DNA from 2 places in the Rhizobium anhuiense bv. trifolii genome. Region 1 is predicted to be linked to the other one. Evidence: riboswitches for the same ligand, from Rfam matches in the RefSeq annotation. Region 1 holds a riboswitch; the other holds the start of a gene.
The links. Region 1 has a riboswitch for thiamine pyrophosphate ahead of thiC (phosphomethylpyrimidine synthase ThiC). Riboswitches for the same ligand answer to the same signal wherever they lie in the genome.
Positions count from the first base shown of each region.

Region 2: linked by a shared signal. The riboswitch ahead of thiC (phosphomethylpyrimidine synthase ThiC) and the one ahead of thiC (phosphomethylpyrimidine synthase ThiC) in region 1 are both predicted to bind thiamine pyrophosphate.

Region 1 covers NZ_CP098802.1:300,525-304,735, forward strand. The annotation lists gene thiC (phosphomethylpyrimidine synthase ThiC) at 1-1,678, opposite strand, end outside; TPP riboswitch at 1,770-1,881, opposite strand; gene NE851_RS08350 (hypothetical protein) at 2,101-2,811, opposite strand; gene NE851_RS08355 (hypothetical protein) at 3,220-3,531, opposite strand; partial or broken gene NE851_RS08360 (IS5/IS1182 family transposase) at 3,740-3,952, shown strand.
Region 2 covers NZ_CP098801.1:440,533-444,743, reverse strand. The annotation lists gene thiO (glycine oxidase ThiO) at 1-448, opposite strand, end outside; gene thiC (phosphomethylpyrimidine synthase ThiC) at 448-2,271, opposite strand; TPP riboswitch at 2,364-2,495, opposite strand; gene NE851_RS02195 (LysR family transcriptional regulator) at 2,758-3,657, opposite strand; gene NE851_RS02190 (ring-cleaving dioxygenase) at 3,778-4,211, shown strand, end outside.

The sequences.
Region 1 (4,211 bases):
GGCCGCACATGGAGCAGAAATGGGCCACCTTGTGGGCTTCCTTCGGCAGCGTCTCGTCGTGGAAGCTGCGGGCGGTTTCTGGGTCCAGCGAGAGGTTGAACTGATCTTCCCAGCGGAATTCGAAACGGGCGCGGGAGAGCGCGTCGTCGCGCAGCTGTGCCGCCGGATGCCCCTTGGCGAGATCTGCGGCGTGAGCCGCGATCTTGTAGGTGATGACGCCTACCTTCACGTCGTTGCGGTCGGGAAGCCCCAGATGCTCCTTGGGCGTGACGTAGCAGAGCATCGCCGTGCCGAACCAGCCGATCATGGCTGCGCCTATCCCAGAGGTGATGTGATCGTAGCCCGGCGCGATATCGGTCGTCAGCGGCCCGAGCGTGTAGAAAGGAGCCTCGCCGCAGACTTCGAGCTGCTTGTCCATGTTCTCCTTGATCTTGTGCATCGGCACATGGCCGGGGCCTTCGATCATCACTTGGCAGTCTTTCGCCCAGGCGATCTTGGTCAGCTCTCCCAGTGTTTCCAGTTCGGCGAACTGCGCCGCATCATTCGCGTCGGCGATCGAGCCGGGGCGCAGGCCATCGCCGAGCGAAAAGGAGACGTCATAGGCGCGGCAGATGTCGCAGATCTCCTCGAAATGCTCGTAGAGGAAGCTTTCGCGATGGTGATGGAGACACCACTTCGCCATGATCGAACCGCCGCGCGAGACGATGCCGGTCACACGGTTGACGGTGAGCGGGATGTAGTGAAGCCGCACGCCGGCATGAATGGTGAAATAGTCGACGCCCTGTTCGGCCTGTTCGATTAGCGTGTCACGATAGACCTGCCAGGTCAGGTTCTCGGCAATGCCCTCGACCTTCTCCAGCGCCTGATAGAGCGGCACGGTACCGATCGGCACCGGCGAATTGCGGATGATCCATTCGCGGATGTTGTGGATGTTGCGGCCGGTGGAGAGATCCATGACGGTATCGGCGCCCCAGCGGGCCGCCCAGACCATCTTCTCAACCTCCTCCGCCATCGATGAGGTGACGGCCGAGTTGCCGATATTGGCGTTGATCTTCACCAGAAAATTGCGGCCGATGATCATCGGTTCGGCTTCCGGATGGTTGATGTTGGCGGGGATGATCGCCCGACCCGCCGCCACTTCTTGCCGGACGAATTCCGCCGTCACATGGTCAGGAATATGGGCGCCGAAGCTCTCGCCGTCTCGGATCATGGCGTCCGCCTGCGCCTTGCGGCCGAGGTTCTCGCGGATGGCGATGAATTCCATCTCGGTCGTGATGATGCCGGCGCGCGCATAGGAGAGCTGGGTGACGGCACTGCCATCCTTTGCGCGCAGCGGCTGGCGTAGCGCGGGGAATTCGGGCGTCAGCCTTTCGCCGCTGGCAAAGCCGTTGTCTTCGGGACGGACATGGCGGCCCTTATAGGCCTCGACGTCGCCGCGGGCGAGAACCCAGTCACGTCGCAGTGAGGGCAGCCCCTGTTCGATACGGATCTCGGCGCCCTCGATCGTATAGGGGCCGGACGAGTCGTAGACGACAACGGGCGGCTCGCCCGATGTCGGATGCAGGCTGATTTCGCGCATCGGCACGCAAATGTCGGGATGGATGTCCCCCCGAATGTAGATCTTCCTGGATGCCGGCAAGGGGCCGGTGGTGACGGTTGGGGCGGCGGCGATACTCATGGTTTGAGGCTCCAAGTTTCGATTGGAGACCCAGTCCTCAGCCGGAATGATGAAAAGACGCCGGCACGGATTCCACGCGTGAATCCACTGCCTTCGAGCGCTTGCACCGTCCCTACGCCAGTATGAACTGGATCAGGTTCAACGGGTCACTGCGCGCGATAGCAGTATCTCAGCCCCTTGCCGGGACCCCCCTGGTGAATGCCAAAAAGGGTAGAGGCTTGCCGAGGGGACTGTCAAGCGACAATCTGCGACGGCTTGGGGTCAGGTTACACTCAGGCTACCGTGCGTGGTCGCCGCGATCAAACGAATCGACAAGCCAGTCGCCCGACCGGCACGCTTCCGCAAGGCAGGCGCTTTTGTCGCATGCAGTGGCTGTCGATTTTATCCCGCGCAGTTCAGCAAGTATGCTGAGTACCGAAGCGCTATTGAGAAAGCAGGCGCGGAACTGGAAAGTCTAGTACTTTGTCCGTGTAGCTTTCGACCAAGGCGCTAAACGGCGTGCCGTCTCGAAGTTTCAGTACGGCACGATGTTCGAGCAGGAACGGCGGCAGGGTAAGGGAACCTGTTTCATGCGTTATTAAACCGTCCATGTCCCAGCTTTCGGATAGAGGGGACCAGAGCAACTTGGCAGACAGGTTTGTGCGAGTGAAATTGAGAGCCTGAACGGCTCTGCCAAACGCGATATCGCTGGTATTCAACGCCTGATTCATCTCTGCAGTTAATTTTGCAGGTACATACCAATTGTCGGCTTCGGACAAGACGCGGTCGCCGCAGACCAGGCGGACGCGGCGATAAGCGATCAACTCACCGGGTCCGACGGTCAGAAGTTCACGGATGTGCTCATCGGCCGGCTTGTCTTGCCCGCCCACACGCTGAGCTACAATCTTAGAACCTTCCGGTGCGAGCTTGTGCGCGGCGCACCAGCGATCAAGGGTCAACGTAGCACTGGCGTTACTCAGGAGATTGGCATTCAAGGTCTGAAGGACCGCAAGCGCTTCCACTCGAGATGCCGGCGAGTTCAGCCACTGAGACCCTATAGACGGTTCTCGCGCAATTGCGACCTGGGTGCCCAGCACGATGGCGGTCGCTGCAAGTGCGGCGATGCGAATGCGTTTCGAAGAACAAAATGACACGGAGAACGAATCCTTTCTGCAGTAAATTTGATGGGCGAACCCTGGGCGTCAAATTTCCTTGATATTGGCAGGCGAGCGCGCGTTGTCAGCGTATTTGATACCGGCAGCAAGATTTGAACTGCGCCTTGCAGGTACCGTTTAACGGTCGGGTTCCCGATAGACTTCTTGCCATCTTCCGATGTTCCTGCGGTGCTGCTTCGTACCTGTTGAAGCCTGTGTGCCCGAGCCGTCCTTTGCTTGCGTCGCATCAAGGTCGTCGATGATATCCTCCATCCGCGCGCCGACCTGTTGTTGGAGTTTGCAAGCGTTGGCGACTGAGCCGACGCTTCCATCCTGAAATATGGAAACCCGATAGACGTGGATTTCAAAGGAGGAACGTGGCGGCCGGTCCAAATTCTCCCAATTCACTTAACGGTTTAGCGCCTTTGTCGTTCTCTCGCTCGTTGCGGGATGTTCATATAGCTGGATCGGATAAAATAGGTAGCAACCGAAAGCAAAATCCAGGAGCAATTGTTCGAAGAAGGTCTTCTTCGTCGACACAGAGCCCTCCTGCCGGTCGAGTGACAATTGTAGACCAGGCAGCGACACGCCGTCGATGGTTGCCAACCGCAGATGCGAGTAGCCAAGGCGCTTGTCTGATTTCTTTTGGTGATCCATGTCGTCGTGCTCCTTGTGCAAGCCTCCCGTCGATGACGTCGCCGGCAAGATTTCAGCATTCATGGGAAAGAATCTTCCTGTTGCACTGTCGTAACTCATCATAACAGGACACTTGATGAAAACGACAAGCAACGCAATAGATGTGTCGGATATATTTCAAAGTATATCGTTTCCAATTTGGCAGATCTTACTCTCTATTGCGAGAAACCCGAGAGGTATGGAATATATTATTGTATATACTTCTATATATATCGCACTTCATGTCTTTGGCGGCCGCATGAAATGGCAACTCTCTAACGGCTACGGCAAACGCTCGCTGGTCGAAACGGCAATCGGGCGATGAAAGTCCATCATCGGGCGGCGTCTGCGGGCGAGGTCGCGGCCTGGTCAGCAGACCGAAGGCGTCATCGGCTGCGCCGTTCTCAATCGCATGCTTGACTGCGCACGTCCGAAATTCGTCCGCCGCAAGGCACCCTCGGCATGATCAGCCGTTTCAAAGATCCCCATCCGTTCAATTCCAGATCTGTGCACTAACGCCCGCGGTCGTCGCCGATCGGATTTGTAGAGTTTGCTGTCTCAATGCATCACTCCTTCTCGGAGCTTAACGCGGCCGCAGAGAGGAACGCGCGGAAGTCGACCGTCGTTCAAGGAGTCGGACGCTGACGCTGACAGGGTCCCCATGGCAGGGGTACGGCAGTCAGCATTCGGTTGAGAATTCGGGCCATGATCGTTTTTACCCCTCG
Region 2 (4,211 bases), on a different replicon from region 1:
TGCCGGCTAGTCTGGCCAGTGCGCGGCGTGGATCGAGATGCGCTTCCTGCTCGAAGAAAAGAGCCTTTTCGAAGCGGCCGGCTAGTGCAGGCTCGAGGTCGGCCACACCCTTGCGATCGATCCAGACATGACCGGTGGTGCGCGCGGCAAACCGGACGAGATCGGGGAGGTCGCGCGGCTGCGCCACGACCAGAGTACCGCGGCGACGAACCTCGCCGGGCACGACCTCCTCCCACCATCCGGCCGCGCCCAGGCCCAATGTCAGGACAATCTCTTCGGCCGCTTCCCGTTCGCAATAGGGCGCGAGCATTCCTCCAGCAAAGTGCGAGGCGCCAAGTCCCGCCGCGCCGGCCTTCTCGATCACCTCGACCGAAAAGCCCCGCCTGACGAGCTCATGGGCTGCCGCGAGGCCGGCAACACCAGCCCCTTTGACGAGAAACGTAGGCATTATGCGTTACCCGGAAGGTTTTCGATCGGCATGTACAGGTCGCCACCCTCCCGATATTTCGCCGCCATCGCTTCCAGCCCTTCCTTCTGCGCTTCGGCGCGGATATCGTGCGAAATCCGCATCGAGCAGAATTTCGGACCGCACATGGAGCAGAAATGCGCCACCTTATGCGCCTCCTTCGGCAGCGTTTCGTCGTGGAAGGAGCGGGCGGTTTCCGGATCGAGCGAGAGGTTGAACTGGTCCTCCCATCGGAACTCGAAACGGGCGCGCGACAACGCATCGTCGCGCACCCGCGCCGCCGGATGACCCTTGGCCAGATCGGCGGCATGTGCCGCGATCTTATAGGTGATGACGCCCACCTTGACGTCGTTGCGGTCCGGCAGGCCGAGATGTTCCTTGGGCGTCACGTAGCAGAGCATGGCGGTGCCGAACCAGCCGATCATCGCAGCCCCGATGCCGGACGTGATGTGGTCATAGCCCGGCGCGATATCGGTGGTCAGCGGCCCGAGCGTATAAAAAGGCGCCTCGCCGCAGACCGCGAGTTGCTTGTCCATGTTTTCCTTGATCTTGTGCATCGGCACATGACCGGGACCTTCGATCATCACCTGGCAATCCTTCGCCCAGGCGATTTTCGTTAACGCGCCGAGCGTTTCCAGTTCTGCGAACTGCGCCGCATCGTTGGCATCGGCAATCGAGCCTGGCCGCAGGCCATCACCGAGCGAGAAGGAAACGTCGTAAGCGCGGCAGATGTCGCAGATCTCCTCGAAATGCTCGTAGAGAAAACTCTCCCGGTGGTGGTGCAGACACCACTTGGCCATGATCGAGCCGCCGCGAGAAACGATGCCGGTGACGCGATTGACGGTCAGCGGGATATAGGCAAGCCGCACGCCCGCATGGATGGTGAAGTAATCGACGCCCTGCTCGGCCTGTTCGATCAGCGTATCGCGATAGACCTCCCAGGTGAGGTCCTCGGCAATGCCGTTCACCTTTTCGAGTGCCTGGTAGAGCGGCACGGTGCCGATCGGTACCGGCGAATTGCGGATGATCCATTCGCGGATATTGTGGATGTTGCGGCCGGTCGACAGGTCCATGACCGTGTCGGCACCCCAGCGGATCGCCCAGACCATCTTCTCCACTTCCTCCGCCATGGAGGAGGTGACGGCGGAATTGCCGATATTGGCATTGATCTTCACCAGGAAGTTCCGGCCGATGATCATCGGCTCGCTTTCCGGGTGATTGATGTTGGCGGGAATGATCGCCCGGCCGGCGGCGACCTCCTGGCGGACGAATTCCGGGGTCACATGATCGGGAATATGGGCGCCGAAGCTTTCGCCATCGCGGCTCATGGCCTCCACCTGTGCCTTGCGGCCGAGATTTTCGCGGATAGCGATGAATTCCATTTCCGGGGTGATGATGCCGGCGCGTGCATAGGCGAGTTGGGTCACGGCATTGTCTCCCCTCGCCCGCAGCGGCTGGCGCTTGGCCGGAAATTCCGGTGTCAGCCGTTCGCCGCTGACAAAGCCGTTGTCTTCGGGACGCACATGGCGGCCTTCATAGGCCTCGACATCTCCGCGGGCGAGCACCCAGCCGCGACGGAACTGTGACAGGCCCTGCTCGATGCGGATATCAGCGCCCTCGACAGTGTAAGGGCCGGAGCAATCATAGACGACGACAGGCGGCTCGCCCGATGTCGGATGGACGCTGATCTCGCGCATCGGCACGCGGATGTCGGAGTGCATATCTCCGGGGATGTAGATTTTCCGCGACGCCGGTAGCGGGCCGGTGGTGACGGTGGGTGTGACGTTCTTTGCGGCAATGGTCATGGTTTGAGGCTCCAAGTTGCAATTGGAGACCCAGTCAATCAGCCGGAATGATGGAAAGACGCCGGCATGGAATCCACGCGGGAATCCGAAGCCTTCGAGCGCTTGCACCGTCCCTACGCCAGTATGAACTGGATCAGGTTCAACGGGTCACTGCGCCACAACAGGCAAAGCCAAATTGTCCAGCAGTATCTCAGCCCCTTGCCGGGACCCCCCTGGTGAATGTCGCAAAGACTATGTCCTGGGCCGAGTTCGTGTCAACCACAGACCTTCCGTCGTCCCGCTCTTGGGCGTATTTTGATGTGGAAGCCGGGCAGATCATTGAATGTGGGAGAAGGATGTCGCCGACGTTCCAAATTGTCGCCTTGAACGGGATCGAGCGACCGGCCACCGAGATGGACCGGAGGTTCCTTGTTGCCGCCTAAGATTGTGCAAATTCCTTTTCGAAAGACCTCGTTAGAGCAACCGCACCTGCTTTATCGGCAAAGTTCATTCGATCGCCGAGAGGAACGCCGGGATCTGTTGCTCGAAGAACTTCGAGAAGGAGGCGATGCGCGGCGGCAGCGCCTGGTAAGGGGGGTAGTACAGGGTCAGCCATAAGTCTGGCGGCGACCAGTCCCGCAGGACGTGGACGAGCCGTCCGGTCCGCAGATGCTCGGCGACATGGAACTTGGGCAGCATGGCGACCCCGACGCCGTCGGCCGCCATGCTCGCCAGCACCTCTCCGCTATTGGCGCTGAATGCACGGCCTGCAGAAATCGTGGCGCTGCCACTGCCGTCCGACAGTGACCAGGTCTCCCGTTTGCTTTCGCCGCTATAGGCCAGGCAATCGTCGGGAATGAGCTCGTTCGGGTGCTTCATGTCGCAAAACCGGCTGCCGGGCGCTGCGACGAGGATACGGCGCACGACGCTGATCTTGCGCCAGATCGTGAACTTGTCCGAAGGTGCCGCGGAAATGCGGATCGCCAGATCATAATCGTCGTCGATGATGTCGACGAGTCCATCGGCGAGCGAGATTTCGAAGCTGATCTTGGGATAGCGCTCCCTGAATGCCGAGAGAATGGGCGGCAGGACCTGCTGGCCGAACCAGGTCGGCGCGCTGATGCGCAGGCGGCCATGATCCGCCTTGTGGGAATTCATCACGTCCTTGCGCGCGTTGTCGAGCGCCTGCACCGCCGGCTGTATCTGGGCGGCGAAGATCGCGCCATCGGTCGTCAGCGACACTTGGCGCGTGGTGCGCACGAAGAGTTGCACGCCCAGATCTTCTTCCAGGGCCGCAATCGCCCGGGTGACGGCTGCGGGCGTCATATCGAGCTCGCGCGCGACCTGCGCGAAGCTCCGCTTCTCGGCAGCCAGCAGGAAGGTTCGGAGCAGCTTGTAGTCGTTCATCGATTATTTCACCAATGGCAATTCACTGACAACTATTATTGCAATTTACACGCCTGATCAACCGACGTAGATTTTCAATCACACCAGACAAACCAACACAGCCGCGGAAGGGCGAGGATTATGATCAAGGATATCAAAGGACTGCATCACATCACGTCGATGGCATCGGATGCCCGTCAGAACAACGCGTTCTTCACGGGCACGCTTGGCCTGCGCCGCGTCAAGAAGACCGTAAATTTCGACGATCCCAACGTCTACCACCTCTATTACGGTGATGAGGCCGGTACCCCCGGCTCCGTCATGACCTACTTCCCGTTTCCCGACGTGATGCGCGGCCGTCCCGGCGTCGGCGAAGTCAGTGACACACAGTTCGCGGTGCCCAAGGGCTCGTTGTCCTTCTGGCAGGATCGCTTATCGGCAAAGGGAAGCGGCAGTCTGCAGACCGACACTGCCTTTGGCGCTCCCCGCCTCCTGTTCAAAGGGCCGGACGGCGAAGGGTTTGCCCTTGTCGAAACCGAAACCGATGGCCGAAAGGCCTGGACTGGCGCCGGCAT